DNA from 3 places in the Agrobacterium vacciniicorymbosi genome. Region 2 is predicted to be linked to each of the others. Evidence: predicted binding sites of a transcription regulator. Region 2 holds the regulator's gene; each other region holds the start of a gene.
The links. Region 2 encodes PhoB, which activates phosphate uptake and scavenging genes when phosphate is short. Its sites were predicted from a motif close to TGTCATNNANCTGTCAT; they were not measured.
Positions count from the first base shown of each region.

Region 1: phnF (phosphonate metabolism transcriptional regulator PhnF) is a predicted target of PhoB. The motif match lies at 1,940-1,956, and genes of this name have one in related genera.
Region 3: ABUK73_RS15415 (DUF3419 family protein) is a predicted target of PhoB. The motif match lies at 2,027-2,043, and genes of this name have one in related genera.

Region 1 covers NZ_JBETMF010000005.1:45,345-48,867, reverse strand. The annotation lists gene ABUK73_RS09480 (pyridoxamine 5'-phosphate oxidase family protein) at 1-132, shown strand, start outside; gene ABUK73_RS09475 (SDR family oxidoreductase) at 207-1,070, opposite strand; gene phnF (phosphonate metabolism transcriptional regulator PhnF) at 1,183-1,920, opposite strand; gene phnG (phosphonate C-P lyase system protein PhnG) at 2,037-2,483, shown strand; gene phnH (phosphonate C-P lyase system protein PhnH) at 2,483-3,076, shown strand; gene ABUK73_RS09455 (carbon-phosphorus lyase complex subunit PhnI) at 3,080-3,523, shown strand, end outside.
Region 2 covers NZ_JBETMF010000004.1:137,050-140,572, forward strand. The annotation lists gene phoU (phosphate signaling complex protein PhoU) at 1-704, shown strand, start outside; gene phoB (phosphate regulon transcriptional regulator PhoB) at 839-1,522, shown strand; gene ABUK73_RS08315 (hypothetical protein) at 1,567-1,845, opposite strand; gene ABUK73_RS08320 (cold-shock protein) at 2,047-2,256, shown strand; gene ABUK73_RS08325 (hypothetical protein) at 2,481-2,702, shown strand; gene ABUK73_RS08330 (DUF6481 family protein) at 2,739-3,128, shown strand.
Region 3 covers NZ_JBETMF010000009.1:116,725-120,247, forward strand. The annotation lists gene ABUK73_RS15410 (class I SAM-dependent methyltransferase) at 57-734, opposite strand; gene ABUK73_RS15415 (DUF3419 family protein) at 731-1,981, opposite strand; gene ABUK73_RS15420 (lytic transglycosylase domain-containing protein) at 2,286-3,371, opposite strand; gene ABUK73_RS15425 (LysE family translocator) at 3,495-3,523, opposite strand, start outside.

The sequences.
Region 1 (3,523 bases), on a different contig from region 2:
CTCAAGGTAACGCCAAATTTCGCGGAATATTGGGATAGCCCCGGCACCGTCATCAGCTACATCAAGATGGCGGCAGCTGCTGTCAGCAAGACCCGGCCCGACATGGGTGAGAATGCCAAAGTCGATATGTAATTAAAGAAGCATGCCGCGACTGATTCTAGTTGCGGCATGCCAAATTTATTTATGTTTCAATAGTTCTGATCACATCAGATCATGATCTCGCCGCCGGTGACTGGAACGACCGCACCGGTCATGTAGCTTCCCAGTTCAGACGCAAGCAGCACATAAGCGCCAGCCAGTTCTGCCGGTTGGCCAGCGCGACCGATCAAGGTTTTCTCACCAAACTTCGCAGCTTTTTCCGCCGGCATTGTCGATGGAATGAGAGGGGTCCAGATTGGACCGGGCGCGACTGCGTTTACCCTGATGCCCTTATCTGCCACCATCTCAGCAAGTCCGGCGGTAAAGTTGGAAATCGCGCCCTTTGTCGAAGCATAGGCTAGCAGCGCCGGAGATGGCTGACGGGACTGGATCGATGTCGTGTTGATGATGGCGCTTCCGGATTTCATATGCGGCACGGCGGCTTTTGACAGGAAAAACGGCGCATAGATATTGGTGCGGAACGTCTCATCCCATTCTTCAGCGGTGATGTCCTCGATAGAGTCGTAGGTCCGCTGAAACGCCGCATTGTTGACCAGTATGTCAATTTTCCCAAGCTTCTGGACGGTTTGCGTGACGAGCGATCTGCAGTGATCTTCCGACTTGATATCGCCGGGCATCAGAATGGCCTTTCGTCCAGCCTCTTCAACCCATTTCGCCGTGTCCTTGGCATCTTCATCCTCATTGAGATAGGAAATTGCGATGTCGGCACCTTCCCGTGCAAAGGCGATGGCGACAGCTTTGCCGATACCGGAATCGGCACCGGTGATGAGCGCGACTTTGCCTGTAAGCTTGCCGTCTCCGCGGTAGGAGCGTTCACCATGATCAGGCACAGGCTGCATTTTTGCCGTCAGCCCCGGTGGCTCCTGCTGCTGTTCAGAAAAGGGCGGCATAGGACGGCTAATATCGGACATGAAACTTCCAATCGTGTGGTTGGGGGGATGACGTGCTCCCCGGTCTAACCAGCGATGGAGGGATGAGTTCCGTGCGCATCGCCTTCCGATTGCGCACGCCTCCCGTATTGCTTCAGTTGGAAGGCGCTGGAGGGTTTGTGAAAACCAGCTCCATGCGGTCGGCCAGAAAGCGGGTTACGATGCTCTGGATGGGCCTGTCTTCCAGATCGACATCAATGGCCTGACTGACGAGGACTATGCTGTCAGGCGCACAATTGAGCAGTTCCACATCGCGTGTAGACACCCGTTCAGCCGTCAGCCGTGTTTCCTTACGTCGATAATCCGCCAAGCCTTCGCGCTCCAGCGCCTTGGTGATGGAGCCACTCTCCGCATAGGCGGAAATAATGCCGGGGAAGCGTTCGGCTGAAAACAGGGAGACAGAGCGGGACATAGGCGCACCGGCAGCCACCGCCAGATGCTCGACCCGGTGCAGGGGGGCGCCTGCGCCGCACAGAAGAAGCTTTGCCTGGCCGGCATCCGCTGCGATGACTTCCGCATGGATAAGCCGTCCAGACGGTTCGAGCGACTGGCGCATCATGTTTTCGGAGAAACGCGCTCTGGTGCCAATGGGATAGACAACACGCGGTTGGACCGCGTTGACAAAGGTACCGCGCCCCCGCTCAGCGCGCAGAAGCCCCTCGGTCGAAAGAACGGCGATGGCGCGCCTTACCGTGTGTCTGTTGACACCGAATTGTGCCGCAAGTTCTGTTTCAGGTGGCAATTGCTCGCCGATCCGCCCTTCGGACACCGCGCTGCGAATGCCGTCCGCGACCCGGCGCCAGCGCGATATGCCATCATCATTTGTATTCATTTCAAGCCTAACGTCCCATTGTCATTCCTTCGTCATCATTAAGGGTGTATAAAACAAATAAGAATGGTTGTCTATACAAATAGACAAAGTTGACGAATGAAGATGGCGACCCAACGATGAGCAGTTTTGATCGAAAGCAGGCGCTGGATATTCTGGCTGGCGCACCAGCGGATGTTCTTTTGCAGTGTTATGAGCTGATGGCATCCGATATGCCCGCAGCGACCCCTGTGCGCGGACCGGAAATCGGCACGGTCATGGTTCGCGGCAAGATCGGCGGTGGCGGCGCGGCGTTCAATCTTGGCGAAGCGAGCGTCACCCGCGCAACTGTCAAGCTGGACAGCGGCGAAGTCGGTCATTCGGTTGTTCTGGGAAGGGACCAGGCCAAGGCTCGCATCGTCGCGCATCTAGACGCGTTGCGTCAGCGTCCCGACTGGGTTTCGCGCATCGATTGCGAAATCGTCCGTCCGGCTTTGGCCGTTATGGAAGACGAGCAGCGTCGCAAGGCTGAAGAGACGGAAGCGACAAGGGTCGATTTCTTCACGGTCGCGAGAGGAGAAGACTGATGAATACAGTCACGTTCGATGGCGGTTTCGCCGATCCAGTTTTTGCTTCGCAGGATGTTTTCCACGCCGTCATGCATGCCTTTTCAAGACCGGGATCGGTCGCCAATCTTGGTGAGCGGGCTTCAGGCCCTGCACCGCTCTGCGCTGCCGCATCGGCCGTTCTGCTGACCTTGGCTGACTACGATACGCCTGTCTGGATTGAAGCCTCCGAAGCTCAGCATGTTGCTACCTGGCTCACCTTCCACAGCGGCGCACCCATTGCGCGGCAGCCAGAAAAGGCGAGCTTCGTGCTTCTGTCTGAAGCAAGTGACGTGGCGCAATGGCAGAGCTTCGCGCATGGAACGATGGAATATCCGGACCGTTCCGCGACCCTCATTCTGCCGGTCCGAGCGATGGATGGCGGCGCCCTGCTTGAACTGACAGGCCCCGGCATCGAAACCTCCTCTAACATCTCGCCCGTCGGACTACCTGAGGGGTTTGTGGATGCCATGGACGCCAACGCCGCCCGCTACCCGCTGGGCTTTGACATTCTGCTTGTTTGCGGTGCCGAGGCGATTGCCTTGCCGCGCACCACGTGTATTCGGGAGGTTTGATCCATGTATGTCGCGGTAAAGGGTGGCGAAGCGGCCATCGATAAGGCGCATAAGTTGCTGGCGGATCGTCGGCGTGGTGATCGTGATGTGCCCGCATTGACGCTCGAGCAGATCGCCGGGCAATTGTCACTGGCGGTTGACCGGGTCATGGCCGAGGGATCGCTTTACGATCCGCACCTTGCAGCCATGTGCGTGCGCCAGTCGCGCGGGGACCTCATCGAGGCGATTTTTCTGCTGCGTGCCTATCGCACGACCCTGCCGCGCTTCGGATATTCGCAGCCTATCGCAACGGATACGATGCGTATCGAGCGACGCGTGTCAGCAACCTACAAGGACATTCCGGGGGGGCAACTGCTTGGCCCAACCTTCGATTACACGCACCGTCTGATCGACCCTGACATGGCCGGTGACGTGCCGGTGGATGAACCCGCCAGACGCCCACTGGAT
Region 2 (3,523 bases):
CCCATATTATGTCCGCCTATGATGATGAACTGAAGTTCCTCACCCGCCGCATCGCCGAAATGGGTGGTCTGGCTGAACAGATGTGCGCCGATGCGGTGCGCGCTCTGGTCAACTCGGATGCAGCGCTGGCCCAGAAGGTCATCTCTGACGATACGATCCTCGATCATGCCGAGCGCGAGATCGGCGACAAGGCCATCGTGACCATCGCCAAGCGTCAGCCCATGGCGTCCGACCTGCGTGAAATCATCGGTTCGCTGCGCATCGCTGCCGATCTGGAGCGCGTCGGCGATCTTGGCAAAAATACTGCCAAGCGCGTCATCGCCGTTGCCGGCACTGGCGTTCCGCGCAAGCTGGCCCGTGGACTGGAGCACCTGTCGGAACTGGCGCTGGTGCAGCTGAAGGAAGTGCTGGACGTCTATTCCACGCGCTCCGCAGAAAAGGCACAGGCCATCCGCGAGCGCGACGAAGAGATCGACGCCATGTATACCTCGCTGTTCCGCGAGCTTTTGACCTACATGATGGAAGATCCGCGCAACATCACGACCTGCACGCATCTGCTGTTCTGCGCAAAGAACATCGAGCGCGTCGGCGACCATGCGACCAACATCGCGGAAACCATCTATTACATGGCCACCGGCAGCCAGCCGGAAGGTGAGCGTCCGAAGGACGATAGTTCCAACACGCTCGGTGCAGTAACCGAGTAAGTTTTACAGCATCGGCGCCCTTGGATCGGAAACGATGTTTGGAATGCCGGTGTGTAGATCAACAGGCCAGAGCGTCCGTGATGCGTCCAAATGAACGCATGGCGCTCTGGTAAGACTGGCGGAGTCCCAAGCCTATGGTGCCGAAAATCGCAGTTGTCGAAGATGAAGAGGCTTTGAGCGTTCTTCTTCGTTACAATCTGGAATCCGAAGGTTACGATGTCGACACCATTCCCCGTGGCGACGAGGCGGAAATCCGCCTGCAGGAGCGCACGCCGGATCTGCTGATCCTGGACTGGATGCTGCCGGGCGTTTCCGGCATCGAACTGTGCCGTCGCCTGAGAATGCGCCCCGAGACCGAGCGTCTGCCAATCATCATGTTGACGGCACGCGGTGAGGAAAGCGAGCGGGTGCGCGGACTGGCCACGGGTGCTGACGACTATGTGGTCAAGCCATTCTCCACCCCGGAACTGATGGCGCGCGTCAAAGCCATGCTGCGCCGCGCCCGCCCGGAGGTTCTGTCGTCTGTTCTGAAATGCGGTGATATCGAGCTGGATCGCGAAACGCACCGCGTCCACCGCAAGACCCGCGAAGTGCGCCTCGGGCCAACCGAATTCCGCCTTCTGGAGTTCCTGATGGTCTCGCCGGGCCGCGTCTTCTCCCGCTCGCAACTTCTCGACGGCGTCTGGGGTCACGATATCTATGTGGACGAACGCACCGTAGACGTCCATGTCGGCCGCCTGCGCAAGGCGCTCAACTTCTCCAACATGCAGGATGTAATCCGCACCGTTCGCGGCGCGGGTTATTCCATGGAAGCCTGACAGGCGCTCCACCACTGATATTTCGCACAACGCGCGCTATTGCCTCACCGGGTCAACAGCGCGCGTTTTGTATTTTTGCGCAGCTTAGGCAGGAATAGGTACGAGAAGGGGAGCCATCTCCAGCCGGTAACGAAGATATATTTTTGACTCCTTTGAACTGGTTTGCGCCAGAAGTTGCGGATGGAAAGGGGAAGCGGGGATATCCGCTTGCCGCGCAGTTTTCCTGAGTAAAAACAAAGGGCAGGTACATTTTCAAAATTGAAAATCCAGCACGGATTATTATATTTCTGAAGAGGCTGCTGCGTTGCAAGATAAACGCTCATTTCAATGATCTGAAATTTAAAGTTTGACTATCCGGCCATAACCCTCTATCACTGGTTTATCGATATTTTGCTTGCTGAGCTTTGGTTGCCGCGCGATTAGCACCGCGTTTTGAACTAACCCTTTCCTTCAAAAAAATCGCTATACTCGCACACAGGGCGTCAGTTCTGTGATCTATAACTTATGCTTTGAAAGGGTTCATTATGACCACAGGCACAGTAAAATGGTTTAACTCCACCAAGGGCTTCGGCTTCATTCAGCCAGACAACGGCGGCACAGACGCATTCGTACACATCTCCGCTGTAGAGCGTGCAGGTATGCGCGAAATCGTTGAAGGCCAGAAGCTGAGCTACGACCTTGAGCGCGACAACAAGTCGGGCAAAATGTCGGCCTGCAATCTCCAGGCTGCTTAATACGGACTCCGCTTTCCTTTGACCACGGATGTACTGGCACTGTCGAAAGCATGAGACCAAGCGAGGTCAGGCACGTTGCCTGGCCTTTTTTTGTGCCGCCCGGCGGTACAGGCTTCGGACACCGCGCCCATGGGCGCAAACGCTCCGGGCCACTCGATCCACCCCGCAGCGGCGTTTTTGGAAATCGATCCCGATTTCGGCTGATGCGACAGGAAGGAAATTCCATGTCTGAAACACACAGCAAATCTCGCCAGCAGGCGGAAATCGCATTCGGTGAAACGCAGTCGCAGTTCTTTGCACGCGGCCACGCTGTTGATGAACTCAATTCGATTGCCCAGGCGCGTGATGAAAAGACGCAGCGCCTGCGTGAAGCGCGCCTTGCCAAGGAACTGCAAGACAGCCTGGCACCTGCCAAGACACCCGCAAAGCGTACCAAGAAATCCTGACCCTGATGGGTGCGGCACCTCAACTGGAATAGAGACTTGAGAAACAACAAAAACGTTAAAAACAGTGAACTGACCGACCGCCGCAGCGCTGCTGCCGAGGCCAAGGCTGCTCTTCTTCAGGCCTATAAGGCCGCCAAGGAAGCTGCCGAACCCAACCGGGAAGCCAAGCAGGCAGAACGCATCGCCGTGGCGGAAGCCCGCGAAGCGCGTCGTGCCGAGCGCGAGCAGCAGAAGCGCGAAGAGCAGAGCCGCCTCGAAGCGGAACGGCTGGCGCATGAAGCCGAGCTTGAAGCCGCTGCGACTGCCGAAGAAGACGCCCGCAAGCTGGCCGATAAAAACCGCGTCGCCCGCGTCATCGAAGATGAAGCCGCCCGCAAGGCCGAGCGCGATCGTCGCTATGCCAACCGCAAGGCCCGCCAGGGTTAAAGCTATCTGCCATGATCCAGCAGCCATTCGAATGAAGGGCTGCGATCTGGCAGGATGGACCTGTGGTCATTCGTGCTTGCGGGAACATTGGCGGTTAAGCCGCCAATCAAAGGTGCCAGTGCATCTCCGCGCAGCTATTGCGCCTCGCAGAACCGTTCTGAACGTTCTGCAAAATTGCTCTTCCTACATACGTGAAATCCGGTCACAAAACTTCCGTTCCATGGAGGGCTTGCTTCATTGCAAGCAGGCATAGCTCAGCAGTTTGTAAGAGCAGATGGCGCCATAAGGCTATAAAAGCCGCGCCCAATATCCCAAGAAAGATAGAGCAAGCTTCATCGCTTTTGGCCGCGCGCGCAACTGGCGTTAAATTTCGACCTATCAAAGCGATGGGCAGG
Region 3 (3,523 bases), on a different contig from region 2:
GCCCGGCAGGGCAGAGGGGGGAAACCACAACCACTGCCATGTGTTATGTTTCGACCTCAGCCCTTCGGCAGCGTCAGCACCGCACGCCACGCATATCCCCGCGCAATCGGCTCAAACTCCAGCGTCGCATTGTGGCTGCCTGCCAGAGCTTCCAGCACATAGCGCATATTGGCGCGCGGTGTGACGTGGAACTTGGTCAGCCATGCCTGAAGCAGGTTGCGGAACCAGCGTGGCAAGTCTTCCTGCTGGCCGAAATCGACAATGTGCAGCGAGCCGCCGGGGGCGAGTGACTGTACGGCGCGTTCCACGGCCTTTTCCCATTCGGGGATCATCGAAACCGCATAGGAAATCATGATGCGGTCGAAACCGTTGGCGCGGCCGAATTCACTGAGCCGGAAGGTGGTGGCATCGGAGACGCGCAGTACCGGGCGTTCGCGGTGGCCACCGAAGTTTTCGGCAGCCGTCGTCAGCATCTCGGCGGAAATATCGAGGCCGTAGAGCTTTGCCGTTGGGAAAAGTTTCGAGGCGCGCAGAAGATTGCGGCCTGTGCCACAGCCGACTTCCAGCAGGTTGCCGCCTTGCGGCACGTCTAGCTTGTCGATGGTGGTGTCGCGGCCCAGCAGATAATATTTGCGGGTGATGTCATAGATGTGCCGCTGGTGGCGGTACATGCGGTCCATCAGGTTTGCGTGCTTGATATCGCCAAGGCTGATATTGTCGCCGATGCTCTTCATGCCTGCGCCCTCTGATAGATGTGGAAACCGCCATAGATGGCGGAACGGTCGCGGGCGTTGAGCTCTTGCGAACGCTCGGCCAGATAGGACCACTGCGCGCGGATATCCGGTGACAGACGACCCTCGATGACGCTCTTTTCGGCAGCGGTGCGGAAAATGACACGGGCATCCGGGGCCGCCGTGCGGCTGATCTGCGACCACAGCTCGTTGATCTGCGTGTCGCTCATCCAGTCCTGCGCATCCAGCAGCACGTAACGGTCAACGCAGGAGGCAGGCTTGGAGGCCAGCAGCTCGGTGAAGGTGGCGTGGTGGACATGGACGCGCGCGGCATTTTCGCGGATCGCCTGATAATAATCATCGCGCAGATAGTCCGGCAGATTGCCTTCCTGCGCCTGCGGATAGCGGCGAGCGAAGGCCTGCCATGCGAAGTAATTGTCCTTCAGCGGGAAGTCGCAGGCCAGTTTTTCCAGACGCTGGCGCAGAACCGGTGCGATGGTATTGCCATCCGAAAGGCTTGCAAGTTCGTCATACTGACGCGGTGGAATGCCGAGGCCGAAGAGCGAGCTTTTGCGCTTCGTCAGCCAGCGGATCATTGGCTTGTCGAAGAGCGGTGCTACCTTCTCATCGAAGAACTGACGCTGCTCGTCCATGGAACGGGCATTGGCCATGTCCTGAAGCTTCACGCCGTGCAGGCGGGCCAGCACATGGCCAGCGCCGATGAAGCGACCCAGAAGGCCGGTGCGATAGATATTGCGGTTGAAGACCGAAATGCGACGGCGACCGGTCAGCGTGCGCTTCGACCAGTAGGCGCGGGTCTGTGCGTCGAGGTTCGGCGCAATGAAACGATCATAGCCATCGCTGTTAGAGCGGACATTGGCCACGCCGAACTGGCGCACGACATCGCCATGCGCAGGCAGGTGGCGGAAGGCGGCGAGCTTCAGCTTGTTGAGCGCGATGTGATGCGGGTTGAGATCCACGACATCAATGCGCGACGGATTGCGCGAGAGATAGGCCAGCACATTGCAGCCGCCCGAGCCGATGGTGACGATGCTATGATCATCCCGCAGTTCCATGGCTTCCATATCCACTGCCGGGTCTTCCCAGATTTGCGGATAGACAAGGCCGGAAAACAGCACGCCGAACAGGCGCTCGGACATGCCACTGGTGGACAATGCCTTGTGCTGCAGCAGCGCGGCTTTGAGTTTTACGTTTTTGCTGAAACCGGTTTTCGGCGCGACACCCGTCATATGATTCCACCTCTCGTTCGGTTGAGAGGCGTTTAGCGCTGTGACGCAACAGTTTGATGACGGGGTGTGGATGCTTCGTTAAACGTTGGAGGGCTTGGCTCACCCCCCTCTGTCCTGCCGGACATCTCCCCCTCAGGTGGGGAGATTGGCTGGGCGCGCGCACCTCATCTCATCCTCAACGTTCAATATGGGCAAGAGCTCGCCACGATTCGATCTCCCTCCTTGAGGGGGAGATGCCCGGCAGGGCAGAGGGGGGTAGGCCGCAAGTGCCGACATTTAAAGTGTGGAAAAGACCGAGTCGCCGTCACTTCCGCAGAACGTGCAGCATGCCCTTGCGCTTGGCATCGTAATAATATCCACGAGCATAAAGCCGAACGGCATTGTCGCGGTCGTTGTCGGCCACCAGCCAGGCGCCGCGCAGGTACTTCACGGCATATTTCAGATTGGTTTCCGCATCGAACAGGCCAGACGCCGGGCCGTCGAAGCCCATGGAGCGGGCGGTGGCGTGTTTGATCTGCATGAGGCCGAAATGGCCGCCGTTGACGGCACGGGGATTGTAGCGGCTTTCACGCATGACCACGCGGTGCACCAGATCTTCGGGCACATTATACATGGTCGCGTATTTGGTGATGAGGCCGCTCAGCTGCTGACGGCCCATCATTGTGGGCGCGTCCGGCGCAGTTGTCAGGCTCTCGCGGGTGCTGATGGCGGCAAGCGCTGCATTTTGCGGGGCCGAAGCATAGGCGAGCATGGCGCCTTGCGGTTTCGGAACCGGGATGACGCTCTGCTGCTTCATCATTTCTTCGGTCAGCGGTATGGGGGCTGCCGATGGCGTGCCCGGTGCGCCAGGCGCAGGCGGGAAGCCGCCCTTCAGCGCAACGACCTGTGGAAGAGTGGCAGCGGTGCTTGTCTGATGCGCGACGGCGGCGACTGCTGGCGTTGCCGCCGCTGGCGCTGCGAGCGCAACCTGCTGGGTTGCGGCCTGCGGCTGTATTTGTGCGTCGATGGCGGATGCTGCTGCCGCAGCGGCAATTTCCGAGGCTGGGGGAAGGGCAACGCGACCGCCCTTGACGGCGGCGGTTGAAGGCAGGGCTTCTGCTGCGGAATTGGCTGCGATTTGTGTGGTGGCCGGTGCCGTGCCGGGCAGGGTAGAGGTCGCGCCTGCCGGAGTGGCGGCTGCGGTTTCCTGCGTCTTTTCGGTGGTTGTGGTGGCTGCCGTCTGGGCGGCGGTGCTATCCGGCGTGGCCGGGGCAGATGCTATTTTGGGCTGGGCAATATCGCCTTTGGATGCAACTTCAACACTTGTGCATCCTGCCAGTGTCAGCGCAATGCCCACCGTGGACGACAAAAGTAGAGCCGATTTTCGGCGTAAACTGCCAGAAATTTTCATGCTGCCGCCCTTGAGTGCGCCTGTCGCTTGATACCCCCGTTTCAAGCGAAGCAGGCAGTCCCTATCCGGCGATCATTAACCTATCGTAAGGATTCCGGCAAGCGGCGACTGAACAGCAATTGCTTAAGCAGCGATCCGGCGATATCCGGCGG